DNA from 4 places in the Massilia sp. FBCC-B171 genome. Region 1 is predicted to be linked to each of the others. Evidence: predicted binding sites of a transcription regulator. Region 1 holds the regulator's gene; each other region holds the start of a gene.
The links. The regulator LexA, encoded in region 1, represses DNA repair genes until DNA is damaged. The targets are predictions, from matches to a motif close to ACTGTATNNNNATACAGT.
Positions count from the first base shown of each region.

Region 2: the regulator LexA is predicted to act here: its motif matches at 2,931-2,948, upstream of dinB (DNA polymerase IV).
Region 3: the regulator LexA is predicted to act here: its motif matches at 5,679-5,696, upstream of NMB41_RS10080 (ATP-dependent helicase).
Region 4: the regulator LexA is predicted to act here: its motif matches at 5,575-5,592, upstream of NMB41_RS03070 (DNA topoisomerase IV subunit B).

Region 1 covers NZ_CP101443.1:1,681,862-1,689,684, reverse strand. Annotated here, with positions in the region: gene NMB41_RS07630 (putative bifunctional diguanylate cyclase/phosphodiesterase) at 1-202, opposite strand, end outside; gene NMB41_RS07625 (IS4 family transposase) at 208-1,068, opposite strand; gene NMB41_RS07620 (inorganic phosphate transporter) at 1,168-2,178, opposite strand; gene NMB41_RS07615 (DUF47 domain-containing protein) at 2,203-2,829, opposite strand; gene NMB41_RS07610 (replicative DNA helicase) at 2,904-4,289, opposite strand; gene rplI (50S ribosomal protein L9) at 4,420-4,872, opposite strand; gene rpsR (30S ribosomal protein S18) at 4,909-5,199, opposite strand; gene priB (primosomal replication protein N) at 5,234-5,527, opposite strand; gene rpsF (30S ribosomal protein S6) at 5,558-5,962, opposite strand; gene lexA (transcriptional repressor LexA) at 6,207-6,851, shown strand; gene NMB41_RS07580 (tetratricopeptide repeat protein) at 6,909-7,670, opposite strand; gene NMB41_RS07575 (cystathionine gamma-synthase family protein) at 7,748-7,823, opposite strand, start outside.
Region 2 covers NZ_CP101443.1:5,330,636-5,338,458, forward strand. Annotated here, with positions in the region: gene NMB41_RS24085 (L-asparaginase) at 1-161, opposite strand, end outside; gene NMB41_RS24090 (asparaginase domain-containing protein) at 299-784, shown strand; gene NMB41_RS24095 (recombination-associated protein RdgC) at 846-1,742, opposite strand; gene dinB (DNA polymerase IV) at 1,830-2,906, opposite strand; gene NMB41_RS24105 (S8 family serine peptidase) at 3,047-4,828, opposite strand; tRNA gene NMB41_RS24110 (tRNA-Val) at 5,426-5,501, shown strand; tRNA gene NMB41_RS24115 (tRNA-Asp) at 5,538-5,614, shown strand; gene NMB41_RS24120 (PAS domain-containing hybrid sensor histidine kinase/response regulator) at 5,941-7,823, shown strand, end outside.
Region 3 covers NZ_CP101443.1:2,197,238-2,205,060, reverse strand. Annotated here, with positions in the region: gene NMB41_RS10105 (M1 family metallopeptidase) at 1-400, shown strand, start outside; gene glpD (glycerol-3-phosphate dehydrogenase) at 452-1,990, opposite strand; gene NMB41_RS10095 (phosphohydrolase) at 2,183-2,812, shown strand; gene NMB41_RS10090 (hypothetical protein) at 2,849-3,214, shown strand; gene NMB41_RS10085 (hypothetical protein) at 3,369-3,542, shown strand; gene NMB41_RS10080 (ATP-dependent helicase) at 3,569-5,650, opposite strand; gene NMB41_RS10075 (hypothetical protein) at 6,092-6,307, opposite strand; gene NMB41_RS10070 (chromate transporter) at 6,513-7,100, shown strand; gene NMB41_RS10065 (chromate transporter) at 7,097-7,681, shown strand; gene fghA (S-formylglutathione hydrolase) at 7,749-7,823, shown strand, end outside.
Region 4 covers NZ_CP101443.1:649,370-657,192, forward strand. Annotated here, with positions in the region: gene NMB41_RS03060 (J domain-containing protein) at 1-1,656, opposite strand, end outside; gene NMB41_RS03065 (molecular chaperone HscC) at 1,653-3,362, opposite strand; gene NMB41_RS03070 (DNA topoisomerase IV subunit B) at 3,387-5,384, opposite strand; gene NMB41_RS03075 (response regulator) at 5,666-6,481, shown strand; gene NMB41_RS03080 (gamma-glutamyl-gamma-aminobutyrate hydrolase family protein) at 6,552-7,538, shown strand; gene NMB41_RS03085 (helix-turn-helix domain-containing protein) at 7,575-7,823, opposite strand, start outside.

The sequences.
Region 1 (7,823 bases):
CGTGGTCGCGCGGGCGTACCGCGATCTTCAGGCGCTTGCCGACGGTGCGCAGCAGCTCGTCGCCGGCGGCATGCCCGAGTGCGTCGTTGACCGTCTTGAAGCCGTCGAGGTCGATGAACAGCACGGCCAGGCCGCGTCCATCGACCCGCGCGCGCTCGATCGCCTGCGGCAGGTACTGCTGGACCCAGTAGCGGTTCGGCAAGCCGGTCAGCGCATCGAGGTTGCTCCTGCGCTCGAGCTCAGTGAAATGGGCCTTGGCTTCGCCGATGTCGGCTGCGATACGGGTAGACGTACCAAGTAGTCGTCCGGAGAAAATTCGTGCACGACTTCGTAGCGCAATGGTGTCTTGGCGCGCATGAGCCAATGCCTTTGCTCGCCCGCCTGCTGCCAATCGAGTAGAAACGCAGCAGAGAAGTAGGCGCGATCGAAGATCGTCAACGAATTATCCGGGACTTTCTGCACGAGTGGCTTTGCAAGAGTAAGTTCGCCGGTAAGGAAGTCGCCAAAACTGGCACCACGAACCAAGTAATTATAGGTATCCATCAAACACACAGCGCGCAGCTGCGGCCAAGCACCACTGCCGCCGCCGCCATTGGGGTGAGCAAATTGTGCAGCATTGGCCGGTGTATCGGGAATTGACCAGACTACGCCATCAACTGCGTAGGTGCGTAGGCCTTGAAAAAGCTCTCGGTTCGGCGTGTCCTGATTACTCCACGTACTTGCCAACCGCTCGAACAACCACGCTAGTGGTGCTTCCCCCAGCCGTTCCCGTCCAGCCACTGCGGCACTAGGGACGGGCGCAGTTGAAGTCGGACCCTCAGCAAGATCAAGCTGCTGCACGATGTGCCATATCGGTTCGTTGCGAAACAAGGCGAGGCCGATAACTAGCCAAACCATGCGCTCTGCAGGCAAACGACGGCGTCGAACTGAAACGGTCTTGGTTTGCTGCAGTGCTTCATCGATCCAAGTTGGATCGATCAGACTGGCAAAACGGTCGAACTCATGCGGTGCCAGGGTTGCTGCATAGTCCATGTCGAGTTGGCGAGCCATAATGAAAAACGGATTCACGTTGATCGTGAATCCGTTTTAGTCGCTGCCGTCAGCTCGTCAAGCCCTTAACTGACTGGCATTACGGCAATGCCGGGCTTTCGCATGAATCAGAAACGCTTACATGATGTGCTTGCCGACCCACCAGGCGATCGCCGCCATGAAGGCCGACGCCGGAATGGTGAAGATCCAGGCCCAGACGATGCTGCCCGCCACGCCCCAGCGCACGGCCGAGGCCTTTTGCGAGGCGCCCACGCCGACGATGGCGCCGGTGATGGTGTGGGTGGTCGAGACCGGGATGCCGAAGAAGCTGGCCATCAGCAGCGTGATCGCGCCGCCCGTTTCGGCGCAGAAGCCGCCGACCGGTTTGAGCTTGGTGATCTTCTGGCCCATGGTCTTGACGATGCGCCAGCCGCCGAACAGCGTCCCGAAGGCGATTGCCGCGTAGCAGGAGATGATCACCCAGGCCGGTGGCAGCGCGTCGTCCGGGCTGGTGACGCCGGCGGCGATCAGGAGCATCCAGATGATGCCCATGGTCTTTTGCGCGTCGTTGCCACCGTGGCCCAGCGAGTAGCCGGCCGCCGAGACCAGCTGCAGACGGCGGAACCAGACGTCAACCTTGCGCGGCGTGGACCGCACAAAAATCCAGGCCACCAGTAGCATGATGATCGATCCCAGCAGGAAGCCCATGATCGGCGCGATCACGATGAACATCACCGTCTTCAGCAGGCCGGCAGAGATCAGGGCGCCGGTACCCGACTTGGCCACAGCGGCGCCGACCAGGCCGCCGATCAGCGCATGCGAGGACGAGGATGGAATGCCGTAGTACCAGGTGATGATGTTCCAGACGATGGCGCCCACGAGCGCCCCGAAAATCACGTAATGGTCCACCACCGCCGGATCGATCGTGCCTTTGCCGATCGTTTGCGCGACCTTCATGCTGACCACGAAAATGGCGATGAAGTTGAAGAAGGCGGCCATCGCAACCGCCGACTGCGGCTTCAGCACGCCGGTCGACACCACGGTGGCGATCGCGTTCGCCGAGTCGTGGAAGCCGTTCATGAAGTCGAAGATCAGTGCGAGCAGCACGAGCCCGCCCAGCACATAAATGCTGATAGTTAAATGTTCCATAATTGTTCTTGTTGTACGCGCGCGTTACGCGTTCTCGACGATGATGCCTTCGATGATGTTGGCGACATCTTCGCAGCGGTCGGTGACGGTCTCGAGGATCTCGTAGATCGCCTTCATCTTGATCAGGTTGCGCACGTCCGGTTCGTCACGGAACAGTTTGCTCATGGCGGCGCGCATCACGTGGTCGGCGTCCGACTCCAGGCGGTCGATTTCTTCGCAGATGGCGACGATCTTCTGGGCGTTGCCCATGTCGTGCAGCAGGCCGACGGCCGCCTGCACGCGTTCGCAGCAGGCCAGGCACAGCTCGGCCAGGCGCTTGGCTTCCGGCGTGACGCCGTGCAGGTCGTACAGCGAGACGGTCTGGGCCGCGTCTTCCATCATGTCCAGGATGTCATCCATGCGGGTGATCAGCTTGTGGATGTCGTCGCGGTCGATCGGGGTAATGAAAGTCTTGTGCAGCAGGTCCACGCATGCGTAGGTGACCTTGTCCGCCTGCTTTTCGATGCTCTCGACGGCATGGGTGCGGGTTTCCAGGTCGTCGAAGTTGGTCATCAGGCCAACCATTTCATGCGCACCCTTCACGCACAGCGCGGCGTGCTGGTTGAACAAATCAAAAAACTTGCCCTCGGTGGGCATCAGGCGTCCAAACATTAAAGATTCTCCGTGATAAAACTCTTGGGACTGCGAGGGGCTGGGACCAGCGGTCCCGGCGGCGCAATATCGGCTTAATCGCCCTGGTAGACGGCGAGGTTACCGCTGTAGTTGCCAAACTTGGTGTACTGGCCGATCCAGGTCAGGCGGACCGCGCCGATTGGACCGTTACGCTGTTTGCCGATGATGATTTCGGCGGTACCTTTATCGGGCGAGTCGGGGTTGTAGACCTCGTCGCGATACAGGAAGATGATCACGTCCGCATCCTGCTCGATTGCGCCGGATTCGCGCAAGTCGGACATCACGGGACGCTTGTTCGGGCGCTGTTCCAGCGCGCGGTTCAGCTGCGACAGGGCGATGACCGGGCAATGCAGTTCTTTGGCCAGGCCCTTGAGCGAGCGAGAAATCTCGGAGATCTCGGCGGTGCGGTTATCGCCCGGCTGGCTACCCTGCATCAGCTGCAGGTAGTCGACGATAATAAGGCCGAGCTTGCCACACTGGCGGGCAAGGCGGCGCGCGCGAGCGCGCATCTCGATCGGGTTCAGCGCCGGCGTCTCGTCGATATAGACCTGGGCGTCGTTCATTTTCTGGATGGCGTGCGTCAGGCGCGGCCAATCCTCGTCGTTCAGGCGGCCGGTACGCAGGCGGTGCTGGTCGAGCTGGCCGACCGAGCCGAGCATACGCATGGCCAGCTGGGTGCCGCCCATCTCCATCGAGAAGATCGCCACCGGCAAGCCCGCTTCGATCGCGACGTTCTCGCCGATGTTCACCGAGAACGCGGTCTTGCCCATCGACGGACGGCCGGCGACGATCACCAGGTCGCCCGGCTGCAGGCCTGAAGTCATGCGGTCGAGGTCGATGAAGCCGGTCGGCACACCCGTGATTTCGCCCTGGTTTTCGCGCGAATAGAGTTCATCGATGCGCTCGACCACCTGGGTCAGCAGCGGCTGGATCGGATTCCAGCCCTGGGCGCCGCGCGCGCCGGATTCGGCGATGGCGAAGATTTTCGACTCGGCTTCGTCAAGCATCTGCTTGACTTCCTTGCCTTGGGGATTGAACGCGTTGCCGGAAATTTCGTCGGCCACGGTGATCAGTTTGCGCAGGATGCCGCGGTCGCGCACGATCTCGGCATAGCGGCGGATGTTGGCGGCGGACGGCGTGTTTTGCGCCATCGCGTTCAGGTATTGCAGGCCGCCCACGTCCTCGGCCTTGCCCAGCGAAACCATGGCTTCGTAGACAGTGATGACGTCGGCTGGTTTGCCGCTGTTAATCAGGCGCACCATCTGTTCGAAGATGATGCGGTGATCGTAGCGGTAGAAGTCGTCCGCGTGGCTGAAGTCGGCAATGCGGTCCCACGCCGCATTATCGCGCAGCAGGCCGCCGATGACGGACTGTTCTGCTTCGATGGAATGCGGGGGAATGCGCAGCGACTCGATCTGCGGATCTGCGGGGTTATTCATGGCGGGCATTATAACCTCTCCCGTCACACGGCTGAAATAATTGGGGAGATTCTGACAATAAAAAAAGCCGGGCGAACCCGGCTTTTTCTTTCACGCAACAACCTCTTGCGCGGTGTGCGTCGATGCTTTATTAAGCAGCTTCGCCAACGACAGCAACCGTGATTTCCACGACGACGTCGGTGTGCAGGGCAACAGCAACTGGGTGCTCGCCGGTGCTCTTCAGAGGACCGGTAGGCATGCGAACCTGTGCTTTTTCAACTGCGAAGCCTTGCTTGCTCAGCGCTTCGGCGATGTCGAAGTTGGTGACCGAACCGAACAGACGGCCGTCAACGCCGGCTTTCTGGCCGATGGTGATGGTCATGCCGGTCAGCTTGTCGCCCTGGGCTTGCGAAGCCGACAGCTTTTCAGCAGCAGCTTTTTCCAGCTCGGCGCGCTTGACTTCGAACTCGGCGACAGCCGAGGTGGTAGCGCGGCGGGCCATCTTTTGCGGGATCAGGAAGTTACGTGCGTAACCGTCCTTGACCTTGACCACGTCGCCCAGGTTGCCGACGTTAACAACTTTTTCCAAAAGGATAATTTGCATATTTTTCTCCAGAAGTTCTGATCTGTACGCCGCGGATTAACCGTGGTGCAGGTCGGTGTACGGCAGCAGCGCGAGGTAGCGTGCGCGCTTGATCGCGGTGTCGACCTGGCGCTGGTAGTGCGCCTTGGTGCCGGTCAGACGTGCCGGCATGATCTTGCCGTTTTCCTGGACGAAGTCCTTCAGGGTGTCGACGTCTTTGTAATCGACCTGTTCCACGTTTGCAGCGGTGAAGCGGCAGAATTTCTTACGCTTGAACAGCGGATTCTGCTGTTTGCGCTTCAGTTTTTCTTTTGCTTTGTTTTTGTCGAACTTTTTACCGAATGCCATTTGAGGCTCCTGTATCTAAAAGGTGGCCGCTCATTCAAGCGGCGGCACTAAAATCAATGATGTGAAACACCAGGGCTTTACTGTTGCGGTTCTTCCTGGCCAAAAATCCCGTGAACTGGTGCGCGGCGCCCAGCTCTGCGCTGGCGAAGCGGCCCGAAATTTCACCCGCGGCGAACGCGGCAATTTCGAACTCGACCAGCCTGCCCACCCCTGCCTCGACCTGTTGCGAACTGTGCATCAGGATTGCCGAAACGACCGGCACGCCGGCGGGGGTGTAGCGCAGTACGTCGCGTTCAGCAATCGTCGCGACGACTTGTAACTGGTTCACTGCGGGTTCACGATTCCTGGCGAAGAAAAATTAGGCAGCAGCTGGGGCCGGAGCAGCAGCAGGAGCCGATGGGGCTGGGGCTTCTGCGCGGTGGCTCTTGGCTGCGTCTTCGCGCTGGACCGACTTCATCATTGGCGATGGGGTCGTTTCAGCTTTCTTCATCTTCACGGTCAGATGACGCAGCACGGCATCATTGAACTTGAATGCGGTTTCCAGCTCGACCAGGGTCTCGTTGTCGCACTCGATGTTCATGCAGATGTAGTGTGCCTTCGGCAGCTTCTGGATCTGGTAAGCCATCTGACGACGGCCCCAGTCTTCGACGCGATGGATGTTACCGCCGCGTGCGGTGACGCTGGCTTTGTAACGCTCGATCATCGCCGGGACTTGCTCGCTTTGGTCCGGGTGGACGATAAAAACGATTTCATAATGACGCATGCAACACTCCTTGAGGACGTTTAAACAAATGCCCACCTCGGCGTCAAGACGAGTGTGGGAAGGGAAAGCCGGCAATTATAGCGCGCCTGGCCCGTCAGCGCAATCACCAGCGCCGAAGGACCCCGCGTCGCTGCGCTGCGACACCTTGCCGACAAGGAAATGTTAAAAATCGCGGATTTCCCTTGCATTCCCCGAAATACTGTACAAAAATACAGTCTACTCATACAACCGTGCCCGTATCACCATGCTCAAGCTCACCGCAAGGCAAGAACAGATCCTGAACCTCATTCGGGAAGCGATCGACAATACCGGCTTCCCGCCGACCCGCGCCGAAATCGCCAGGGAGTTGGGCTTCAAGTCGGCCAATGCCGCCGAGGAGCACCTGCAGGCGCTGGCGCGCAAAGGGGCGATCGAAATCGTTTCCGGCACCTCGCGCGGCATCCGCCTGATCGGCGCCTCGCTGCGCGATCCCGTGCCGGATGTGCCGCACGTGCCGGCCGCCCTGCTCATGTCGCTGCCGCTGGTCGGCCGCGTCGCAGCGGGCTCGCCCATCCTGGCGCAGGAACACGTCGAAGCCACCTATAACGTCGACCCGGCCATGTTCGGCGCCCGTCCCGATTTCCTGCTGAAGGTGCGCGGCTGGTCGATGCGCGACGCCGGCATCATGGATGGCGATTTCCTCGCCGTCAAAAAGATCGACAGCGCCAAGAACGGCCAGATCGTCGTGGCCCGCATCGGCGACGACGTCACCGTCAAGCGCTACCGCAAGACCGGCGAGACGATCGAACTGCTGCCGGAAAATCCGGACTTCAAGGTGATCCGGGTCGAACCGGGCGACGAGTTCGCGCTCGAAGGCCTGGCCGTTGGCCTGATGCGCAGCTGGCATTAAGAAAGCCGGACGTAAAAAAAAGTCGCTCGCGCGACTTTTTTTTCGTCTTGCGGCTGCTTATTTGCCGCCCTGACTGTAGTTGCTCTTGCGCGCCTCGATGTCGCGCGCACGCTCGGCAGACGGTGCTGTGCCGACGATGGCGTTGTGCTCCTTGACATAGGCCTCGGTCGCCGCGCGCCAGGCATCCAGGTCCGCCAGCACCAGCTTGGAGCTGACGCGCGCTTCCTCGGCCAGGTTTTCCTGCACCAGGCGCAGGCGCTCGTTGACGCGCGTCGTTTCGACCTGGTTCATCAGCTTGGCGATGTCAGGCGGAATGCGCTTGGTCAGGGGGAACGCAGCGTTCAGGTTCGCCACATAGGCGTTGTAGCAGCTCTGCCACTTGGAAATGTTGGCATTCACGCGATCGATCTCGTCGCTCTGCTTCGAAATGGCGGGAATGCGCGGCGCGGCGCAGCTGAACTTGCCGCTCTTGAGATCCTCGCCCTGGTAACGCTCGACCCATTGCGTGATCTCGGCCTGGCGTGCAAGGCGTTGCTTCATGAGGTCGAGCGAGGCGATTGCCACCGCATTGCCTTTGGCCGCGGCCTTGCGGAACCAGCTCTCCGCTTTGGCCTCGTCGACGGCACCGGCTTCGCCATACCAGTACATTTCGCCCAGGTGCTGCTGCGCTTCGACATTGCCTGCATTGCCGAGCTTGGTATACAGGCGCAGCGCTTCCGGGTAGGATTTTTTTGCGAACAGGGCGTTCGCGTCGGCCAGCTCATCGGCGTAGGCCGGGATGCACAGGCTCAATGCCAGGCACAGCAACAGTTTCTTCATGTGACAGACGCTTCCGGGTAAAGGCTCATCATACCGCGCAGCCCCACCCTGCTCAACCGGGGTTGCACGGCTTTACATCAGGCGCTCAGGGCGGCCCTGAAGTCTTCCAGCAAGTCCGCCGGGTCCTCGATACCCACCGACACCCGGATCAGC
Region 2 (7,823 bases), 1.9 Mb from region 1:
TCGGCGTGCTGGACTTCGTCGCTCGATAAATTCAGGTCGAGCGTGCGCGCTTCGTTGCCGAAGCGGGCGGAAATCCAGCCGGTCAGCAGGTTGACATGGGTGATCACGCCATACCCGCGGTGGCGGTGGAAAATAACGGTTCCTGGAGCAAGGGCTTTCATACAATTCTGTTGGGCTTGCTTGAAAAAGAGATCAGTCTACTCATCCGATCCAGCCGATTCTAGCGCAGTCACATATGGATACACACCCGTTTGGCGCTATGATGACCCACCTTTTTTTTCTGCGTTTATAAACCGATATGACTTTGCGACTCATCGCCACCGGCGGCACCTTCGACAAACATTACAACGAACTGACGGGCGTACTCGGCTTTTCCGAGAGCCACATGCCGGACGTCGTCAAGCGCGCGCGCCTGACCATTCCGGTCGAGCTGCAAGTGCTGCCGCTGCTCGATTCGCTCGACATGCAGGATGCCGACCGCCAGCGCGTGCTGGAGGCCTGCCAGGCTGCCGCTGAAAAAGCAATCGTCATCGTCCACGGCACCGACACCATGCCGCAGACGGCTGCCGTGCTGGGCGCCGCAAACCTCGGCAAGACCATTGTCCTGACCGGCGCGATGATCCCCTACGAAATCGCCAATTCCGACGCACTTTTCAACCTCGGCTTTGCCTGCGGTGTGGCGCAAACGCTGGCGCCCGGCGTGTATGTCGGCATGAACGGACAAGTGTTCGCCTGGGATAATGTGACGAAGAATCGCACGGCGGGGGTGTTCCAGCCGCTGTAATGAAAACGGACCCAGCAGGGTCCGTTGTTATATCGATGGCAAGGTGGCCACCACAGGCCGATCAGGCCTTCGCTTCGCCGCCCAGTGCTTCCACCAGGTCGGCCAGCATCTTCGCCAGCTCGCCGGTCATCAGCATGATGTCGTTGTCGAAACGCTCGTCGTCGCTGTTGGTGACGCTCTCGCCTTCCTTGATGACGTCCAGCGGCTTGACGCCCTTGATCGCCAGCGATTCGGTCAGCACGAAACTGACGCGGCTGTTCCAGGTCATCGCCAGGCGCGTGCACTGTTTACCGGCGGCGATGTGGCGGCGGATGTCGTCCGGGTCGAGCGAGTGTTTGACGTAACGCACGGCGGCGCGGCTTTCGCCGGTGGCGCGCAGTTCCGTGTCCTGGTCGATCGTGAAGTTGTACGGCGCTTCATCGGCTTCCAGCCAGCCGGTCATCACGGCCACTGGCGAACGCTGCACGCGCAGCGACTCGAGCGGCATGCGGTCCACGCCCTTGAGCAGCAGTTTCACCACTTCATCGGCCTTCGCCGGGCTGGCGGCGTCAACGACCAGCCAGCCGTTGACCGGGTCGATCCAGGTCCAGGTGTTGCTGCGGATCGTGAACGCGCGCGGCAGCAGTTCTTCGGCCACGCGTTCCTTCAGTTCTTTCATCGCCTTTTTACCTGGCGGGAAACCTTGCGCCTCTTCCATCTCGGCAGCCTTGGCCTTGGCGACCTGGTTGATGACCGAGCTCGGCAGCAGCTTCTTTTCGGTGCCCAGCATCATCAGCATCTGCTTGTTGACGACGTGAACCAGACCGCCGTTCGGACGCGGCGCATCCCAGCCCTGGCGCAGCAGCTCATTGCTGTTGGCAGGCGTGAAGGCCATCGGCGCCAGCGCCGCTTCCATCTGTTCAGGGGTAAAGGCCCACGGTGCGGGCAGACGGTAAATCTGAAGATTCTTGAACCACATAGTTGCTTTCTGTTGTCTCAGTATTTCAGGGGAACGACATTTTACACGCTGCAGCCCCCGTATTTTCGGGTGGCAACAAACGCTTTTTTAATGTGTTGCGTGTTCGTCAAACAGGCGCAGCTGTTCGACATATTCGGTATCGCCCAGCCGCACACCCACACCCAGCAGGCGCACGGGGCGGCTGGCGCGCAGCCAGCCGGTTTCCATCAGCCGCGCGAAGGTGGGCAAGTGCGGCGCGTACCCGACGCACTCGACGGTGGTCTGCTGAAAATCCGAAAATTTAATTTTGACGAATAACTTGTTGATGAATTTTTCGGCACTGGCACGTTTGATCCGGCCCAGCAGGTGTTCATATAAATCGGGCAGCAGCGCCAGGCAGGCCGCCAGGTCCGGCACGTCATTGGTATAGGTTTCCTCGGTGCTGACCGACTTGCGTTCGCGCTCCGGACTGACTTCGCGGTTGTCGATGCCGCGGCATAAGTCGTGCAGGCGCGCGCCGAAACTGCCGAAGTGGTGCTGCAGCTCCTGCATCGTCCAGCCGCGCAGGTCTTCGCAGGTTTGCGCGCCCAGCTTGTTCAGCTTGGCCGCCGTCACCTTGCCGACCCCGTGCAGTTTTTTCACGGGCAGCGCCGACACGAAGGCATCGACTTCTTCCGGCCGCACCAGGAACAGGCCGTCGGGCTTGTTCCAGTCGCTGGCGATCTTCGCCACGAATTTGTTCGGGCCGACGCCGGCCGAGGCCGTGATGCCGACCGTCTCCACGATGCGGCGCCGGATTTCCTGCGCGATGAGTGTCGCACTGCCCTTGCAGTGCGGCGAATTCGAGACGTCGAGATAGGCTTCGTCGAGAGACAACGGTTCGACCAGGTCGGTGTAGTCGGCGTAGATCTCCATGATCTGGCGCGAGGCGATCCGGTATTTTTCCATGGCCGGCGGAATGACGATCAGTTCCGGGCACAGTTTCATGGCCTGGGCGGTGGCCATCGCCGAATGGATGCCATAGCGGCGCGCCTCGTAATTGCAGGTCGCCACCACGCCGCGCTGGTCGGCGCGCCCGCCGACGGCGAGCGGACGCCCGCGCAGCGTTGGGTCGTCGCGCATCTCGACCGACGCATAGAAGCAGTCGCAATCGCAATGGATGATTTTACGTGCGGGGGCGTTCACTCTGGCGGCGGCCGGGGGCCGACTACTGTAATTCCGTACAGTATCTCGTCAATTCGGATTTGGTGCAAGGGCAAGCGCAAGACAAAAAAAGACGCGCGGCAAGCCGCGCGTCAGATCAAGCGAACTACAAAAACCGCTGATTACCAGTTCAGTTTCAGCGTGTACTTGCCATTGGTCGCCCCCGTGCCGCCGCCGTAGTACTTGACGCGCACATAGCGGGCCGCAGTGGCGGTGGTCGTGTTCGACACCGAAGCGGAGTCGGTCGCGCCGGCGCCCGCTTCGCTCAGGGCCAGCTGCGTACCTGCACTGTTGTAGATGTACAGGTCATAGTCGGAGGTCGACAGGCCAGGGGTCAGCGTTGCCGACAGCGTCTTACCGGCTGGCAGCTGGAGCACGAAGTAGTCGTTGTCGGTCGAGGCGCTCATGGTGCCGTTGACGGTGGTGCCGGTGGTGCTGATGGCGTTCGCGGTCGAGATCGTGTTATTCGACTCGGTTTCCGAGATCGTCGGGCCGACCGGGGTCACGCTGGTGGCCGAAGCCACTGCCGCTGCCGCGTCGACGATACCGGTACCGCACTGCGAGCAGGTGCCAGGGAAGGCGCGTGCCGTGCTTTTCAGCTTAGCCTCGATCTGGTCCGGGGTCAGCGCGCTGTTCTTCGCCAGCATCAGCGCGGCCACGCCGGCGACGTGCGGCGTCGCCATCGAGGTGCCCTGGTAGCCGGCGTAGTTGTCGGCGCCCGGACCGGCGGTGCCGGCGTTGAGCGTCGAGAGGATGTAGCCGTTGGCGTCGCCGCCTGGGGCTGCGACGTCGACCACGGTGCCGTAGTTCGAATACGGTGCGCGGGCGCCGTTGCGGTTGGTGGCAGCGACCGTCACGACGCCGGCGCAGTTGGCCGGATTCGAGTTACTGGCGTTCATGTTCTCGTTACCGGCCGCGACGATGACGACGGTGCCGCGCGAACGTGCGCTGTTGATCGCGTTCTGGGTGGTGGTGCCGCAGGCGCCGCCGCCGCCGAGCGACATGTTGATGACCTTGGCCACGTTGGCATTCGCCGGCACGCCGGAGACGGTACCGCCCGAGGACCAGATGATGGCGTCGGCGATGTCCGAGGTGTAGCCGCCGCACTTGCCGAGCACGCGCACCGGAACCACGCGGGCGTTATAGGCAACGCCGGCCACGCCCAGGCTGTTGTTGGTCTTGGCGGCGATGGTGCCGGCCACGTGGGTGCCGTGCCAGCTCGAGGTCGACGACGGTTCGCCGGCGGCGCACTCGTTGGCGGCGGTCCAGTCGCCCGGATCGCTTGGATCGGCATCGCGGGCATTGCCGTCGTTACCGATGGCGGCGTCGGAAATGAAGTCATAGCCGCCGACGTACTGGCCGGACAGGTCGGCGTGTGGACGGATGCCGGTGTCGATCACGGCAACCTTCACGCCGGTACCGGTCGAGCTGTCCCAGGCGGCCGGCAGGCGCAGGCCGCCGGTGGTTTCGGTGTAGTGCCACTGCTGGGCGTACATCGGGTCGTTGGCCGTGGCCATCTTGGTCATGATGCGGTCGGGCTCAGCGTATTCGATCGTGGCGTCGCGTGCCATCATCTCCTTGGCCAGCGCATCGGCCTCTTTTACCGAGACCTTGCGGTCGATCTTGAACACGTGCGCGCCGGTGGCGGTCGTGCGCAGCGCCTGCAGGCGCAGGCCGAGCTGCTGGCCGGCACGGTCGGCGATGGCCTGGCGGCCGGACGTCATCGCGGTCGCGACACGGGCCTGGGCGCCGCCCACATTGGCGTCCTTGTACTTGACGATCAGGCGGTCGGTATTGAGGATGAACTGGGAGGTGCCCGCTGCCTGTGCTTCAGGAGCGGTGCCAGCGGCGGAGGCGGAAGCCAGCGAACCGGTGGCGATGGAGACTGCTACAGCGACTTTCAACAAACATGGGTGAATCGAATGCGTCGACTTCATGTTGAGCCCTTTGTGTAGTTTTCCGTCAAGGCAATGCCTTGGTTTATGGTCTTCGGGATAAGTCCGAAGTGCCCTCGAACTGGCGGCTCGGAAAATGTACTGCGGAGAAAAAATGTTTGTCGGGTATTTCGAATCAAGTGCGGCAATTCTGCAACGTTTTGAACCGCTGTTTTAACAAAACCATCGTTTATTTGCACGGTTCGTATGTACACCAAATAACGTACGGCAAGATTTCATTATCATCGTCACAACAACCATTACTTTGCATATAAGGCAAGACTTAACTTTATGAATCACGCATGAAAAAGACCGTGCAGGGGGGCGTTCGTTCGGCTGTGCTTGCAGTTTTTGACATTGAATTGTGTTTTGTCAGCCTCCTGTAATTAATAGTTACTCTAAATTCCCCACTGCCGGGCTCTCTCGGCAGCTGAATCCGGAAAATACGCCGGAAACGGGTTTTGCATATTTTCAGAAAAACTCTTGCACATTCGCGAAGCCTTACGCTATGATTCGGGCCTCTTCAGACGCAGTGACAAGCGTCAGACGAACAGAATACGGTGAGCCGGGCGCTTAGCTCAGTTGGTAGAGCGGATCCCTTACAAGGATTAGGTCGGGAGTTCGAGCCTCTCAGCGCCCACCAGATTCAGTTCGAAGCGAGGAACCGATCAGTAAAAACGGAGCGGTAGTTCAGTTGGTTAGAATACCGGCCTGTCACGCCGGGGGTCGCGGGTTCGAGCCCCGTCCGCTCCGCCAGCATTAAAGAAAAAAGGTCCGACTTGTCGGGCCTTTTTTCTTTTTCCGCGCAGGAGTACTCCCCCTGCGGGGAGTACGGTTTGGGGCTCGAAGGGATTCCCTTGCAAGGGAATCCGCGGCCCGCGGAACGTGGGCGAGCCCCGTCCGCTCCGCCAGCATTAAAGTTAAAGGGTCCGATTCGTCGGGCCCTTTTTCCATTCCGTTTCACTTTTCCTGCTTCGTGTGCGTGGACGTTACCAAACGAACAGTCAGCCTTTGCCTTCCATGGTATTGGTAAGCTTCTCAGCATTCACGATGCCCTCCCTGGCCCACTAGACGCTTCCCGCATGCAGCAATACGCCGATACCTCTCCCCTCCTCGATACCAACGCCCTTGGGCTGCAACTGTTCGAAAGCAGCCCTGACTGCCTCAAGCTGCTCAGCACTGACGGCAAGGTCGTGGCGATGAACAGGAACGGCATCTGCATCATGCAGATCGACGATTTCACCCGCTTTGCAGGCAGGCTGTGGAGCACGTTCTGGCCCACCGAAAGCCGGGACGCGGTCGAGGCCGCGATCGCGCTGGCGAACAGCGGCGGCACTGGCCAGTTCAAGGCTTTCTGCCCGACCGCCAAGGGCACGCCGCGCTGGTGGGACGTCATCGTCACCCCGGTATATGCCGACGACGGCCGGGTCCAGAACCTGCTGGCGGTGTCGCGCGACGTGACCGCGGCGCACGAGGCCGATGTGCAACGCGAGCGCCTGCTCAAGGAACTGCAGGCGGCCAATGCGCGCATGAGCGACATCTTCCGCCAGGCGCCGGCCTTCATGTGCGTCCTGAACGGGCCGGAGCACCGCTTCGAGCTGGTCAACGAGCGCTACCTGCAGCTGGTCGGCAACCGCGACCTGGCCGGCCAGACGGTACGCGAGGCGCTGCCCGAAGTCGAGGGCCAGGGATTTTTCGAACTGCTGGACGGTGTCTACCAGACGGGCGAACCTTTTTTCGGCACCGACCTGCCGGTGACGCTGCAGCGCCATCCCGGCGCGCCGCAGGAACAGCGCTTCGTCGACCTGGTCTACATGGCCCTGCGCGATGCCGACGGCAAAATCACCGGCCTGCTCGCCCATGGCGTCGACCAGACCGACCGCAAGCTGGCCGAAGTCAAACTCTTCGAAAGCCGCGAACGCTTCGCGAAAATCGTCGGCCAGGCCGCCACCGGCGTGGTCGAGATGGATCAGCAGGGCCGCATCACCCTGGTGAACCAGAAGTATTGCGACATGCTCGGCTATACCGAGGCCGAGCTGATCGGCGCGAGCGTGGCCGACGTGACCGCACCCGATTCGCTCGAGCAGAGCCTGCTCCGGATCGGCGACCTCAAGGCGGGCGGGCCGGGCTTCGTGATCGACAAGCATTACCTGCGCAAGGATGGCTCGCTGATGTCCGCCACCAGCAGCGTCAATGCGCTGCGCGGCCCCGCCGGCGAATTCCAGGGCCTGGTCGCGATCGTGCTCGACACCACCGAAAGCCAGCGGGCCGCGCAGGCGCTGCGCTCGAGCGAAGAGCGCTACCGCGCCCTGTTCGAGTCGATGGACCAGGGCTTCGGCATCATCGAGATGATCTTCGACGCCGACGGACAGCCGGCCGACTACCTGTTCGTGGAAATGAACGCGATGTTCGAGCGCCACACGGGCCTGGCCGGCGCCACCGGCAAGACGGCGCGCGAGCTGGTGCCCGATCTCGACCGCTTCTGGTTCGATACCTATGGCCGGGTCGCCTCGACCGGCGAAGCGGTGCGCTTCGAAAGCGAAGCGCCGGCCATGCAACGCTGGTTCGACGTCTACGCCACGCGCATCGGCGGCAGCGACAGCCGCAAGGTGGCGCTGCTGTTTACCGACATCACCGCGCGCCGGAATAACGAAGAACAGCTGCGCCAGCTGGCGGCCGACCTGTCCGACGCCGACCGCCGCAAGACCGAATTCCTCGCCACCCTCGCGCACGAGCTGCGCAACCCGCTGGCGCCGATCCGCAGCGGCCTGGGCGTCATGCGCCTCGCGGGCGACAACGCCAACGCCGTGCGCAAGGTGCGCGAAATGATGGAGCGCCAAGTGGGCCACATGGTGCACCTGATCGACGACCTGCTCGACGTGGCGCGCATCAGCGGCGGCAAGCTCGAACTCAAGCGCGAGCGGGCCGACCTCAAGCGCATCCTGGCCAGCGCGGTCGAGACCAG
Region 3 (7,823 bases), 520 kb from region 1:
GCTGTACGCGCTGCTGGCCACCGCCCAGGAGCGCACGCTGGCCGAAAAGGCGCTGGCCCTGGCCTTGAGCGAGGAGCCGGGCGCCACGAATGGCGCGGCGATGATCGCCATCGTCTCGCAGAGCCATCCGGAGCTTGCCTTCGACTTCGCGCTGGCCAACCTCAAGGCGGTCAACGAGCGGGTCGACGCCACCTCGCGCAGCCGCTATGTGCCGGGGCTGGCGCGCAGCGCCACCACGCCCGCCATGGCCGACAAGGTCAAGGCCTATGCGGAGGTCCATATCGCCGCCGGCGCAAGGCGCGACGCCGACACCGCGATCGTGGGGATCATGGACAGGATCAAGGTGCGCCGCGAGCGCTTGCCGGAAATCGACGCCTGGCTGGCGCGCGGCGGCAAGTAAGCCGTTCCGAAGAAACGAGGCCTGCGTTCGCGCAGGCCTGTTTTTTGCAGCCTACAGAACCAGCGCCCCCTGGCGCGCGCCGATCCAGTCGTCGAGCAGTGCGGCGCTGCCAGGCGCCACGTGCAGCCCGAGCTTGGTGCGGCGCCACAGGATGTCGGCGCTGGCGCGCGCCCATTCGTGCTGCATCAGGTAGTCGATCTCGGCCTCGTAGAGGCCCGGCAGCACCTGCGCGCCCATCTCGTCCAGGCTGCCCCTGCGCGCCAGCAGCGTGTGGATGCGGGTGCCGTAGGCGCGTCCATAGCGCGCCAGCAAGGGCGCAGGCAGCCATGGGTAGCGGCCCGCCTGGCGCGTGCTCCAGCCATCGAATTCGAGCACCCCGCGCTTGCTCGGGCGCGGGCCATACAGGTCGCCGCCGGGCAGGCAGGCGTGGGCCGTCCAGGCCGGCGCCGGGCGGCCGAGGGCGGCGCCGATCCAGTCCACGGCCTGCTCGGCCAGCTTGCGGCTGGTGGTGATCTTGCCGCCGAAAACCGAGAGCAGCGGCGCCCCGGCCTGGTCGGGTTCGAGCCGGTAATCGCGCGTGGCCGCCGCCGCGCTGGCCGCCTCGTCCTCGACCAGCGGGCGCACGCCGGCATAGCTCCACAAGACTTCGGCCGGGGTGATGGCGCGCTGAAAATAACGGTTCACCAGCTGGCACAGGTAGCCGGTTTCCTCGGCGGTGATGGCCACCTTGTCGAGTTCGCCCCGGTAATCGACGTCGGTGGTGCCGACCAGGGTGAACGCGCCCTCGTAGGGCAGCGCGAACACGATGCGCCCGTCCGGGTGCTGGAAGATATAGGCATGCGGATGCTCGAACAGGCGCGGCACGACGATGTGGCTGCCCTTGATCAGGCGCAGCGTGCGTCCGGCCGCCGCGTTGGTTGCGCCATGCAGGAAGCGCGCAGCCCAGGGCCCGGCCGCGTTCACCAGGCAGCGGGCATTGACGTGCAGGTGCCGCCCTTGCGCCTCGAGTGTCGCGCTCCAGCCGTCGGGCAGGCGCTGCGGCGCGCCGCAGCGGGCGTGCGTGAGGACGACGGCGCCGCGCTCGTGGGCGTCGAGCGCGTTGAGCACGACCAGCCTGGCGTCGTCGACCCAGCCGTCGGAATACATGAAGCCGCGCTTGAATTGCGGCTGCAGGGGCGCGCCGGCCGGATGCTGACGCAGGTCGACTTCATGGGAGGGCGGGAGGAACTCGCGCCGCGCCAGCCGGTCGTACAGGAACAGCCCGGCACGGATCATCCAGGCCGGGCGGGCGCCGGTGTCATGGGGCATCACGAAACTCAGCGGATACATGATGTGCGGCGCGCTGCGCAGCATGGTTTCGCGTTCGATCAGGGCCTTGCGCACCAGGCCGAACTCGTAATGCTCGAGGTAGCGCAATCCGCCATGGATGAGTTTGCTCGAGGCCGAAGAGGTATGCTGGCCCAGGTCGTCCTTTTCGCACAGCACGACCTTCAAGCCGCGCCCGGCGGCGTCGCGCGCGATCGCCGCGCCGTTGATGCCGCCGCCGACGATCAGCACGTCGCATTCATACCGCTTGACCAGGTCTTGCACGGCGCCTCCTCGGAAAAGCAAACCGATCCAGTGTAGGCCGTCTCCATTTCTCCCATGTTCGCATGGATCAAGGCGTTCGGCCGCGCGAATCGGCCGTGCCACAGGGTGCAGCTGGCGGACACGGCCAATCGCCCCGCCGCGCCGCGCCCTGTGTAGAATTACAGGCATGACCTTGACGACCGATCGCCGCTGATGGCCGAGCAACGCGCCTGGGTGCGCATGCCCTCGGGCAAACGCCTGGACTTGCTGAACCCGACTCCTTTCGACTGGGACGACGCCGACCTCGCCCTGGGCCTGGCCCGCACCTACCGCTGGGGCGGGCACTCGGCCTGGCCGCTGCCCCTGTCCGTGGCCCAGCATTCGATCACCGTGATGCTGCTGCAGCGCGCGGCCCTGGGACGGATCGATCCCCTGTTGGAACTGCGCGAACTGCTGCACGACGCCGAGGAAGGCCTGCTCGGCTTCGACGCCCTCTCGGTGATCAAGCCTTTCCTGGGCGAAGGCTTTCACGCGTTGACCAAACGGCTCGAACACGCGGTCTTCCTGCGCTACGGCCTGCCCTCCTGGAGCCAGCTCGACCATGCACGCCACAAGCGCGCCGACCGCCTGGCCGCCGCCAGCGAAGCGGTGCACGTGGCCGGCTGGTCGCACGAGGAAGTGCGCCGCACCCTGAAAATCCAGGCGGCGGTGTTGCAGGACGACCCGCTGGCCGCCGCCTATGGCGGCACCCCCTGGGAACCCTGGCCGCCGGCGCTGGCCTGCGAACGTTTTCTGGCCGAGCTCGACCGGCTGACCGCGCTAATGCGTACCCCGGGAGCCTGAGTGAGGCCCGGCGCCCACGTCATCAAGGAGTCATCCATGCGGCGGATACTGGCCTTGATGGCAGCGGCCACCTTCGCCCTGCCGGCCTGGGCAGCCTGCCCGGCCGCCGACCGCCTGGTGGACGAGTATGGCATCAGCTTCGGCGGCTTCGAGAAGGCCATCCCGAAAGTGGCGCAGCCCAGCGCAGGGGGCACGCGCGCCGATGCGCTGGTGGTGATCCGCTTGCCGAACAAGAAGGGCAATGTGCCGGATGGCTTCAGGCATTCGGCCGTGGTCGACAAGGAAAAGCAGCAGGCCTGGATAAGGCGGCGCGGCGGCTTCGTGCCGGTCGACGAATGGTATGGACCGGTCAAGGTCGAGGGGCGCCATCTTGCCGGCTGCGTGGTCGAAGCCTGGCGCTGAAGCTGAAGCCAAAATTCTTCCCGCGTTGCTATTTCGCTCACTACAGACATCGCGCCGATCGAGCGCGCGGCGTTGACCAAACGCAAACAGTCGCAGCTAAGGTATTGATTTTATTCAGGTTGCGCCGATATCCACAAGAAATGTGGATAACTATGTGGACAAACGCCTCTTGACAAGCCGCAAGCGCAGTATTGATGCGGGTTTCAACAAAATGCCCAATCTACAGGCAAAAATTGTCTCCTTTAAAATCAATGGCTTGCACGCCATGTGGTTTGGTGAACGGACTCAGCATCAGAAGATTCCTACAAAGTCCTACAACGGGGGATAAGTCATTCCTGAGGACATCTGCGGACCCTATTTCCACGCATTGCGCGCCCGGTCGCGCACCAGCATCCGGACACTTTCCGGCATCGGTCTTTTCGACTTCGCCGTGTCGGCCGTGATCCAGACGCATTCCTCGAAGTGCTTGAGCATGGCCGGGGTGACGAAGCGAGTGCGCGCCGCGTAGACGTGGCGGTCGCCCATCTGCGACTGCTGCTTGATGAAGAAGCGGTTCGGCACCACCAGGTGCAGGTGCTCCTTGGCGCGCGTCATGGCCACATACAGCAGGCGCCGCTCCTCCTCGATTTCCTCGGCGCTGCCGGTGCTCATGTCCGAGGGGATGCAGCCATCGACCACGTTGAGCACATGCACCGATTTCCATTCCTGGCCCTTGGACGAGTGGATCGTCGACAGGATCAGGTAATCCTCGTCCAGCAAAGGCGGTCCGGCGCGGTCGCTGGTCGCTTCGGGCGGGTCGAGCGTGATCTCGGCGAGAAAACTTTCGCGCGTGCCGTGGCCGCCCGCCAGCTGGGCCAGCTGGGCAACGTCGGCGGCGCGCACGGTGGCGTCGTCGTGCAGGCGTTCGAGGTGCGGCAAATACCAGTCGCGCACCAGTTCAATGTCCGCCGGCCAGCGCAGGCCGGGCGTGCGCAGCCTACGGTAGAGGGTGACGAATTCCTGCCAGTCGCCCTGGCTTTTGGACGGCGCCGCAAAAGCCTCGACGGCGTGGATCGCTTCGGGCGCCTCGGCCACGGCGTCGAGCAGGCGCGTGGCAGTGGCGGGGCCGATGCCGGGGATGAGCTGCAGCACGCGAAAACCCGCCATGCGCCCGTTCGGGTTCTGGGCGAAGCGCAGCACGGCCAGCACGTCCTTGATGTGGGACGCTTCCAGGAATTTCAGGCCGCCGAATTTGACGAAGGGAATATTCCGGCGCATCAGTTCCAGTTCCAGCGCCGCGCTATGGCTGGCGGCGCGAAACAGCACGGCCTGGGTGGTGAGCTTGATGCCGGCTTCGCGGTGCTCGAGGATGCGGTTGCAGACCCAGCGCGCCTGTTCGGCTTCGTCCGGTATCAGGACCAGTTGCGGCAGGCTGCTGGCCGCCTTGTCGGTCCAGAGCGTCTTGGCGTGGCGCTCGAGGCTGGCCGCGATCACCGCGTTCGAGGCGTCCAGGATCGGCTGGGTCGAACGGTAATTGCGGTCGAGCGTGATCACCTGCGCCGGCTGGGTAAATTGCGCCGGGAAGTCGAGGATGTTGCGTACCGTCGCGCCGCGGAAGGAATAGATCGACTGGGCATCGTCGCCGACCACCATCACGCCCTCCCCGTCCGGCTTCATGCCCGTGATGATGGCCGCCTGCAGGCGGTTCGTGTCCTGGTATTCGTCGACCAGCACGTGGTCGAACAGGGAACCGATCTCGGGGCCCAACTCGGGGTCGGCCGCCATCTCGGCCCAGAACAGCAGCAGGTCGTCGTAGTCGAGCACGTTCTGTTCCTGCTTGGCGTCGACATAGGCGCCGAACAGGCGTTTGAGCTCGGCTTCCCATTCGCAGCACCAGGGAAAGGTGCTCTGCAAGACCAGGTCGAGCGGCTCGCGCGAATTCACCACGCGCGAATAGATCGACAGGCAGGTGCCCTTCAGGGGGAAGCGCTTGGCCGTTTGGGTAAGCCCGATCTCGTGGCGCACCAGGCCCATCAGGTATTCGGAGTCGCCGCGGTCGTGGATGGTGAAGGATTCGTCGAGGCCGATGCGGCCGGAAAATTCGCGCAGCAGGCGCGCGCCGATGCTGTGGAAGGTGCCGGCCCAGGGCAAGGCCGCCGCGCCCTCGGTGCGCCCGCCCATGATCCGCTGCAGCACATTGCCGGCGCGCTGGGTCATCTCGTTGGCGGCGCGCCGCGAGAAGGTCAGCAGCAGAATGCGCTGCGGGTCGGCGCCTCCCATGATCAGGCGCGCCACGCGGTGGGCCAGGGTATTGGTCTTGCCCGAGCCGGCGCCGGCGATCACCAGCAGCGGCCGGCTCGTGCTGGCCCCGATGTCATGCTCAACGGCCGCGCGCTGCTCCGGATTGAGGCTGGCGAAGGGATCGTCGGTAGGGGGCGCAACTGTGGCAGCGGACATGAGCAAGTGGCAATTAGGAAACAACGCTACTGTACATTTGTCCAGTAGCGCTCGGCAAGTGCTTTTTCCACTCGTACGCGCCGCTGCTGTCGTAAATAGATGACGGGAAGGTGGAGCCGGGTACGCGCATCACGCGATGCCCTTGCCTAAGTAGCCGTAACTAAAGGACTTTTCCGGATATCCACAAAGTCTGTGAATAACTTTGTGGAAAAGTCGGGGCTTGACAGGCCGAAATGCCGTCCGCATGCGGCTTTCAACAACTTGCCCGTTCGACAGGCAATGCCCGTTTCATGGAAAATCAATGACTTGCGAGATCATGTGCAAGGCCATGTTGAAACCGGCTTGAACATGAAAAAAAGAAATTTGTGTGTATAAGCGCCGCAGGTCGGGCGCAACAAACATGATTCTTTGATATCGAAAATGCCTTGCTTCAAGAAACTTTCACGACCCCGACCGGCGCCGGTGCGGTTCCAGCAGCACCCGTTCGATGACGTGCGCATGGATATCGCGCGTGCGCAGGTATTCCACGGCGGACATGGTATTCGTGCTGTCCTGCACCGCGATGCCGGCATCGACAATCACACGCTGGCGCGCATCGGTACGCGCTTCGTCCATGACGGTCGTAAGCACCGCCGGCTCGATTTGGGGATTCTCCATCGTAACCTCGCCTTGTCAGGTTGAATGTTTGGCCCTAGGCAGTATTCATCAATACGGAACAATGTCAATGTCAACTTCCCATCGAAAATATGAAATAGTTGTAAATACACGTTTTCAGCTGCGCGCCGCGCGCGGGTTCGGCGGGGCTTGAAGGCGCACCCGAGACCTGCGTGACAGGAAGACGGGTCGGCGCGATAATCGCAGGATGAGTTCACCGTCCGCACCAGCCCTCCCCGCAGCGCCGCATCCCCAGCCCGCTTCCCTGCTCGACCTGTTTCTCGCTTTTACCGTGCTCGCCCTGCAAGGCTTCGGCGGCGTGCTGGCGGTCGTCCAGCGCGAGTTGGTCGAGCGCAAGCGCTGGCTGACCCAGGACGAATTCATCGAGGACTGGGCAGTGGCCCAGATCATGCCGGGCCCGAACGTCGTCAACCTGTCGATGATGATCGGCGCACGCTATTTCGGTTTGCGCGGCGCCCTGGCCGCGCTCGGCGGCATGCTGGCCGTGCCGCTGGTGCTGGTGCTGCTGCTGGCAGTGCTGCACGCCCGCTTCGCCGATAATCCTTACGTGGCCGGCGCCCTGCGCGGCATGGCAGCCGTCTCGGCCGGGCTGATTGCCGCGGCCGGACTGAAACTCTCCGTGGCACTGAAACGCAGTCCGGTGCCCCTGCCCTGGTGCGTGGCAATCGGCGTGACCGGCTTCGTGTTGGTCGCACTGCTGAAATTCCCCCTCTTCTACGTGCTGCTCGGCTTGGGCAGCCTCGGCTGCGTGCTGGCCTACAGGAATTTGCGATGAGCACGGCCATCCACATCACACTCGACTGGCATGACTGGCTGAACCTGTTCGCCCACTACCTGCTGCTGTCGATGATGTCGCTCGGCGGCGCAATTTCGACAACCTCGGAAATGCACCGTTTCCTGGTCGAGCAGCACGGCTGGCTGACCCAGGCCCAGTTCAACGATTCGATCGCGCTGGCCCAGGCCGCACCCGGACCAAACGTGCTGTTCGTGGCGCTGATGGGCTGGAATGTCGGCATGAACGCCGGCAGCTTGACTGCCGCGCTGCTGGGCGTGGCGGTGACGATGACCGGCATCCTGCTGCCGTCGACCATCTTTACTTACCAGGTCGCGCAATGGGGCCACCGCAACCGCGACCTGCGCACGGTGCGCGCCTTCAAGCAGGGCATGGGGCCGGTCGTGATCGCGCTGCTGCTCTCGACCGCCTGGATTCTTGCCAGCTCGGCCGGCGGCCCGGGCGTGCACTGGCCGCTCTGGCTGCTGGCGCTGGCCAGCTGCGTGCTCATCTGGCGCACGAAACTGCACCTGCTGTGGGTGCTGGGTGCGGGCGCCGTTTTGGGCGCATTCGGATTCGTATAAGAGGGACTCTGCTGCACGCGGTTTGCCGAAATGGCATACTTGCGGTATCGACCACCCGGAGCCCCCCATGCCCACTCTCCTCAGCGAACACGCCTGTTTCGGCGGCGTCCAGCGCTTCTACCAGCACGACTCCAGCGCGATC
Region 4 (7,823 bases), 1.0 Mb from region 1:
ATGGAAAAGGGTGGGGCGCGACAGCGTCATCCCTGCCAACAGCCATAACCAGCTCACCGCCGCGTGGATGTGCGCGGGGAGAGGCGAGGCGTCGGCGCGCGCGACCAGCACGATCGCAGCAAGGAGCCATGCACAGCGCAGCGGGAGAATCCACTGCTCCCCTTTGCCCAGCCACGCCCACAGGTCCGTACCGCCGCGCTGCAGAAACAATACAGCGCAGTAGACGCTCGCGATGCAGGCGACGAAGCCGTAAGCGGGATATGCCTTGATCGCCAGGCTGTAGCCGAAAATCCCGGCGATGGTTGCGGCGATGACGAAGACAGCTCTCTCGAAAACAGCGGAGTTGGCGAACGTGGCTGCCAGCGCACAGAAGACCATCGCCACGTTTACCAGCACGGTAAGGAAGGTCGATGGCGACGGAATGAACATAAGCGCAGACACCAGTGCGTAGCTCGCCATCCAGCCGAACTGCCAGCGCGGCTGCTGGCGCGACTCGTGCATCAGCTCCGAGATCAGGTCCCGGCTGCGCCCGGCGAGGGCTGGCAGGCATGCCCATGCGGCTCCGCCAGCCAGCGCCAGCGGCAGCCACAGGGCCAGCAGGAGGTGCGGTTTGATCGCCTGACCAGAAGAGTCTTCGCGGGCCAGGGCGATCAGGTAAGGAGCGACCCCGATCGCTGCAGACCACAGCGCCGTGTCGAGGAAATAGTAGCGGCCCGCGACGCGCCGCTCCCACTCCTCGAACACAGCACGGTTCAGTTTGAAGTGCAGGAGCTCCGGGTGGAACGCGCGGATTCGTGCGATTTCTTCCTGCAAGGCGAGCGTGAAGCGTCGTTCGACGGTACTGTGGAAGCGTCCGCCGGCACTGTCCGAAAGCAGGGCGGCAACGGCCGGTTCCTTGCCCGCGCGGGCGCGCAGTGCGGCGTAGGCGTGGCCGGCACGCAGCCTGCCCGAGGCTTCCATCGCTGCCTCGGGCAGGCGGCGGCTGATAAACCCGTCGTCGTCTCCCCACCCGTAAAACGAGGCAATCGCTTCGCGCAGCTCGTCCGGACAGGCTTCCGCGGCACAGTACTGGACGGCAAAGAGCTCGACGTGCTCGCGCACTTCGAGGTTGAGCATGTCCTCGCTCTCGTCGAGCTGTTTGAGGTGCCATTTCGGCGCCACGTCCGCATGGCCTAGGAAATGGACCCACAGGCGCTGCGCCTGCTCGAAGGCGGCGTGACTTGCTGCCTCGGCCTGTGCGCGTGCTTCTTCGCGTTCGCGCCGGCGCTGTTCTTCAAGCGCGGCCGGGTCGACCGGCGCGCGAAAGGCGGCCACCGGACGCTCCCAGGCTTCCTCGCGGAAGGCCGCGACCGGATGCTCCCACGCCTCCTCGCGCAGGAGCGGCGCGGGAACTTCCTGCAGCGCTCGCGCTTCGAGCACGGCGGGCACCGGCGCGAACGCCTGCAGCGCCGGCTCTGCGTTTTCCTCGTTTTCTTCGTCTGTTTCGACGACCACGAACTGCGCCATCCGCAGCGCCAGCTGGTAAGCCTCGTTCAGCGCCTGGAACGCGGCCGGGTCATCCTCCGGGCGCGTCACTTTCAGCCGGCGCGCGTAGGCACGCTTGATCTCGCGCGTGTCCGGCGTCGGCGCGATGCCGAGGGTGGTCCAGATGTTCACTCCAGGCCGCCCCGATCGAGCTCGCCCATGAGCTGCTGCAGCGCTTCGCGCGCGCGCCGTGCCGCCTGGTGATCCTGGCGCTCGAGCACCGCATGGAAGGAAGTGATCTGGTGTCCCAGGTACTGGCGCGCATCGCCCAGCAGTTCCTGGTACAGGCGGTCGGCTTCGGCCATGACGGTACGGTTCTCGATCTGGTCGCGTGGATGGATCTTCAGCTCGGCCAGTTCGGCCAAGCGCTGCTGCACCTGTTCCGGGGTCATCACGCCGGCGTTTTCAGTGATTACCAGCTTGTGCTTTTCGCCGGTCTGGTCGACCGTGATTTCCGCTTCCAGCACGCCGCTCACGTCATAGGTGAAGCGCACGTCGGCGCTGATCTCGCCGGCCTTCTTGGGCGGGATCGGGAAGTCGATCGCGCCCAGGTAGACATTGTCCTTTACCAGCCGCGCTTCGCCCTGGTAGACCAGTACGCGCAGCGCTCTCTGGCCATCGGTCAGCGTCGCGATGTTTTGCGAGCGCGACACCGGCACCGTCGAATTGCGCTCGATGATGGGCAGGTAGTGGCCGCCTTCGTAGTTGTTGGGCCCCAGCTGGCGCGAGATGCTGATGCCAAGCGAGTAGGGCGCGACGTCGGTCATCACCACTTCCTCGAGGGCGGCGTCGCGCATCTTGAGGCCGGCCTGCACCGCGGCGCCGAGCGCGATCGCGTGGTCCGGGTCGAGATGCACGTTGGGGAAGCGGCCGAACATGCGCGAGACCAGTTTGCGCACGATCGGCATGCGCGTGGCGCCGCCGGCCAGCACGATGGCATCGAGTTCGCCGGCCTTGATGGTGGCGTCGCGCAGCGCGCGGTCGACCGGCTTGCGCAGGCGCGCCAGCAAGGGCTCGCACAGCTGCGCCAGCGTATCTTCGTCGAGGTCCCAGGTGAATTCCTGGCCATCGTGCTGGAAGCTCATGCGCGTGCGCGGCGACTCCGACAGCGCGCGTTTGACGCGTTCGGCTTCGTCGCGCAGGCGCTGGACCTGGCCGCGCGCCAGCGTGGCCGGGCCCAGTGCGCGCGCCAACCCGCTGCGCTCGTAAAAGCCGCGCACCATGATTTCGACAAAATCCTCGCCGCCGAGGAAGTTGTCACCCGCCGTGGCGCGCACTTCCATCACGCCTTCGAACAAGTCGAGGATGGAGACGTCGAAGGTGCCGCCGCCGAGGTCGAAGACGAGGATTTTTGTTTCTTGCTGGCTGTCCTGGATGCCGTAGGCAAGCGCCGCGGCCGTTGGTTCGTTGAGCAGGCGCTCGACGCGCAGCCCGGCGAGCTGGCCGGCGGCGCGGGTTGCTTTTCTTTGGGCGTCGCTGAAGTAGGCCGGCACCGTGATGATCGCTTCCTCGACCTTGTGGCCGAGCCAGGCTTCGGCGTCTTCCTTGAGCGCGCGCAGCACCAGCGAGGACAGTTCTTCCGGGCGGAAGTCCTGCCTGCCGAGGCGGGTCACGCGTTCGCTGCCCATGTAGCGCTTGAACAGGGAAGTGGAGAGTTCGGGATGGGTTTGCAGGCGCGCACGCGCGGCCGCGCCGACCAGGACGGTGCCGTCCTCGTCGATGCCGACGCAGGACGGCGTGAGGAATTCGCCGAGGGCATTCGGAATGATGTGCGCCTTGCCGTCGCGCCAGGCGGCGACAAGGCTATTCGTGGTGCCCAGGTCGATTCCAATGATCATGGTCAGATGTCCGTGAGCTGTCTGTCAGATGTCCGCTTCGGTTTCGTTTCCGTGTTCCTCGATCCACGCGCGGCGGGCAGCGGCTTCGCCTTTGCCCATCAACATGTTGAAGCGTGCGCTCGATTCGCCGTGGTCGAACGCGCCCAGGGCCACCGGCAGCAGGCGCCGGGTGTCCGGGTTCATCGTGGTTTCCCACAGCTGTTCGGCGTTCATCTCGCCCAGGCCCTTGAAGCGGGAGATGTTCCAGCTGCCTTCCTTCAGGCCGTCCTTCTGCAGCTTGTCTTCGATCGCCAGCAGTTCGCCGTCGTCGAGCGCATACAGCTTTTGCAGCGGCTTCTTGCCGCGCGGCGGCACGTCGACGCGGTACAGCGGCGGTCGCGCGACGCAGATGTGGCCATGCTTGAACAAGGCAGGGAAGTGCTTGAAGAACAGTGTCAACAACAATACCTGGATGTGCGAGCCGTCGACGTCGGCGTCGGACAAGATACAGATCTTGCCGTAGCGTAAACCCGACAGGTCCGGCGAATCGCCATGCGAGTGCGGGTCGACCCCGATCGCGACCGAAATGTCGTGGATCTCGTTGTTCGCGAACAGGCGGTCGCGGTCGGTTTCCCAGGTATTGAGCACCTTGCCGCGCAGCGGCAGGATTGCCTGGTATTCCTTGTCGCGGCCCATCTTGGCGGAGCCGCCCGCCGAATCGCCCTCGACCAGGAAGATTTCGTTGCGGGTCAGGTCGGTCGACTCGCAATCGGTCAGTTTGCCCGGCAGCACGGCCACGCCCGAGGATTTTTTCTTCTCGACTTTTTGCAGCGAGCGCATGCGCGACTGCGCCTGCTTGATGACGAGATCGGCCAGCTTCTTGCCGTATTCGACGTGCTGGTTCAGCCACAGCTCGAGCGGCGGTTTCGTAAACGTCGAGACCAGTTTGACGGCGTCGCGCGAATTCAGGCGTTCCTTGGTCTGGCCCTGGAATTGCGGGTCCAGCACTTTGGCCGACAGCACGAAGGAGACGCGGGCAAACACGTCTTCCGGCAGCAGTTTCACGCCTTTCGGCAGCAGGCCGTGCAGTTCGACGAAGCCTTTGACGGCGCCAAACAGGCCGTCGCGCAGGCCGGACTCATGCGAGCCGCCGCTTGGGGTCGGGATCAGGTTGACGTAGGACTCGCGCACCACGCCGCCTTCCTCGTTCCAGGCCACGACCCAGGCCGCGCCTTCGCCTTCGGCAAAACTCTCGTCGCCGGAAGCCGCGTAACCCGCGCCCTCGAACAGCGGGATCACGGTCTGGCCGCTCGAGCTCTGGTTCATGGCCTCGACCAGGTAGCCGCGCAGGCCTTCGTCGTAGCGCCAGGTCTGCACGTCGCCGGTCTTTGCAATGGTCAAGGTGACGGTCACGCCCGGCAGCAGCACGGCTTTCGAGCGCAGCAGGCGCACCAGGTCGCCCATCGGGATGTTCGGCGAATCGAAATACTTGGCGTCCGGCCAGGCGGTAACGCGCGTGCCGTTCTTCTTGCCGCCGCGCTCGAAGGGCGCGGAGGTGAGGGGTTTGACGACGTCGCCGGCGGCGAAGACCAGGTTGTGGATGCCGTTGCCGTCGTCGGTTTTGCGCCAGACCGTGATTTCGAGGCGCGTCGACAGGGCGTTGGTGACCGAGACGCCGACGCCGTGCAGGCCGCCCGAGAACGCATAGGCGCCGCCCGAACCCTTGTCGAACTTGCCGCCGGCGTGCAGGCGCGTGAACACGATCTCGACCGTGGACACGCCTTCTTCCGGGTGGATGCCGACCGGGATGCCGCGGCCGTCATCCTCGACGGTGACGGAACCGTCGACGTTCAGGGTGACGCCGATGTTGCTGCAGTAGCCACCGAGCGCCTCGTCCGAGGCGTTGTCGATGACTTCCTGGATGATGTGCAGCGGGTTCTCGGTCCGGGTATACATGCCCGGGCGCTGCTTCACGGGCTCGAGGCCCTTGAGGACGCGGATGGATGATTCGCTGTAGTCGGGTGCGGGTTTCTTGGTTGCCATGCTGATCAGTGTTTTTGCGGAAGCCTGCGTATTCTACTGTGTCGGGCTATCTTGTCGCAGGGAAAAAGTACGGGTGGCGTAAGCGATAGTGCTTGTCAATGTTATGAAATCTGACTAGATTGGTACGCAAGGTTGCTACGTCAAGCGGCCCTGAGAAACCGTTGAGCGGAAGGCATTCGCCAAGAGGCATACTGTACATGCATACAGTAATTGTCGCAAGCCAGCCAGCTTTTTGCGCAACAGGTCCGGAGCCAGGCAACAGGCACCCACCGGTGACCATCATGCATGCACAAAAAATTCCGACTGCCGTCAGCCTGCTCGGGTTCAACCCGGAGCAGGCGGCACAGCTGGCCGCGCTGCTGGCTGCCGCGCCACGCTCGGGACCGCTGTATGCCTGCCTGCACGACGACAGCCTGCAGGAACCCGACATCGTCCTGGCCGACGGCGCCAATCCGGCGGCCCTGGCCTGCCTCGACGGCATGCGCTGCGCGCCGCCGGCGCTGGTCGTCGGCGGCCCGCTGCGGATCGGCTACGACCACCTGGCGCCGCCGATCGAAGCGGCTTCCCTGTATGACGCCATGGCGCACCTGCTGGCCGAACGGCGGCGCGCGCTGGCGTTGCTGCACGCGCGCGGCCAGCCCTTCCTGGCCGAACGGCGGCGCCGCCCGCGCTTCGGACCGAACTGCGGCTGCGCGGCCGAACGGCGCCCGCCGCGCGACGGCAAGGTGCTCATCGTCGACAAGGGCGGCGCCTTCCGCGACCACCTGGCCGGCCTGGTCGGCGCGCGCGGCCCGGCGATTGCCTGGACCGACAGCGCGCCGATGGCGGTGCGCCTGTGCGACGAAACCAAAATAGCGCTGGCCATGATCAACACCGCCGCGCCGAACATCGATCCCTATGCCCTGAGCCGGACCATCAAGGCCCAGGAAGGGGCAGGGCGCACGGCCGTGGTGCTGCTGGTCGGGCGCACCTTCAGCTACGACAGCACGCTCGCGCGCGACGCCGGCGTGCGCGGCCTGCTGGAAAAGCCGGTGGGCGACCGCAGCCTGGTGTGCATCCTGCAAAGGCTGACGAGCCTGCCGGAGTTGCCGGCCTGAAGAGCTCAGCCGGTGTGATTTTGTTACAACTTCGAATCGTGCGCGGCAATGGCAGGGCTATATTTGGGTCATGGCAGACGATCAACCCAAGCGACGCGGCGAGGCGCCCGGCCCGCCGCTGGAAAACCGTGAAGATGCACCACAGCGCGTCCCCGACCGCCGCGCGGCCAGCGGCACGCCACGCTACCAGCGTCCCGGCGACACGCCCTTGCTACTTGCCGGTCGCGTGCTGCGCTCGCGCTGGCGCTCCCTGCGCGACCGCTTCAGCCGCGACTTCATGCGCCGTACCCTGCGCATCGGCGTCTCGGCCCGCATCTTTCATCCCGAACCCGGCTCCACTGGCCTGCGCAGCAAGAACCTGCAATACCTGGAAGAGTCGATCGCCCAGTGGGTGATGTCGCGCGACGTGCTGGTGTTCATGATCCCGACGGTGAACACGAACGGCTTGCTCCACCCCAGTAACATCACGCTGCGCCACTATGCGCGCCACCTCGATGGCCTGGTGCTGCAGGGTGGTGCCGACGTCTCGCCGCAAACCTATTCCGAGTCGCCCACGCGTCCCGAATGGAGCGGCGACCGCGCGCGCGACCTGTACGAACTCGAACTGCTGCACGAATTCGTCGAGGCCGGCAAACCGGTGCTCGGCGTCTGCCGCGGCTGCCAGCTGATCAATGTCGCCTTCGGCGGCACCCTGTACCAGGACGTGGCGACCAACGTGCCGGCCGCACTGGCCCACGTGCACACCGACTACGACGCCCACCGCCACGCGATCGAATTCCCGCCCGGCTCGACCCTGGGGCGCATGTTCCCGAACGCCGGGCGGCCGGTCGTCAATTCGATCCACCACCAGGCAGTCAAGGAACTCGGGCGCGATATCCGTGTGGAGGCAATGTCGTATCCGGACGGGATCGTCGAGGCGATCCGCTACGACAAGGCCGATTTCGTGATGGGGCTGCAATGGCACCCGGAATTTCACCGGGCCGGTGGGACGGATCTGCTCGATTGCACGCCGGTGCTGGATGAGTTTTTACGGGCGGCGCGGGAGACGCGATTGTAGGTGGCGCAGCCGGACGCACCGGCCCGCACCAGTTGCTTAAGCAGGTGCGCTGCGTGGCGCTTGAATCAAGGCTTCGGCTGGAATGCCAAGCCCTTTGTGCAGACGCCGGATCATCGGCAGCGTCAACGGCCTGGCGCGGCTCAGTACCTCGTAGACCCGATTCAGCCTGCCGATCATCGGCTCGAGATCCTTGGGTGTGAGACCCTTCTGGTCCATCTGAAACTTGATCGCCTCGATCGGGTCTGCCACATCCATCGGGAAGTGCTTTGCTTCGTAGGCTTCCAC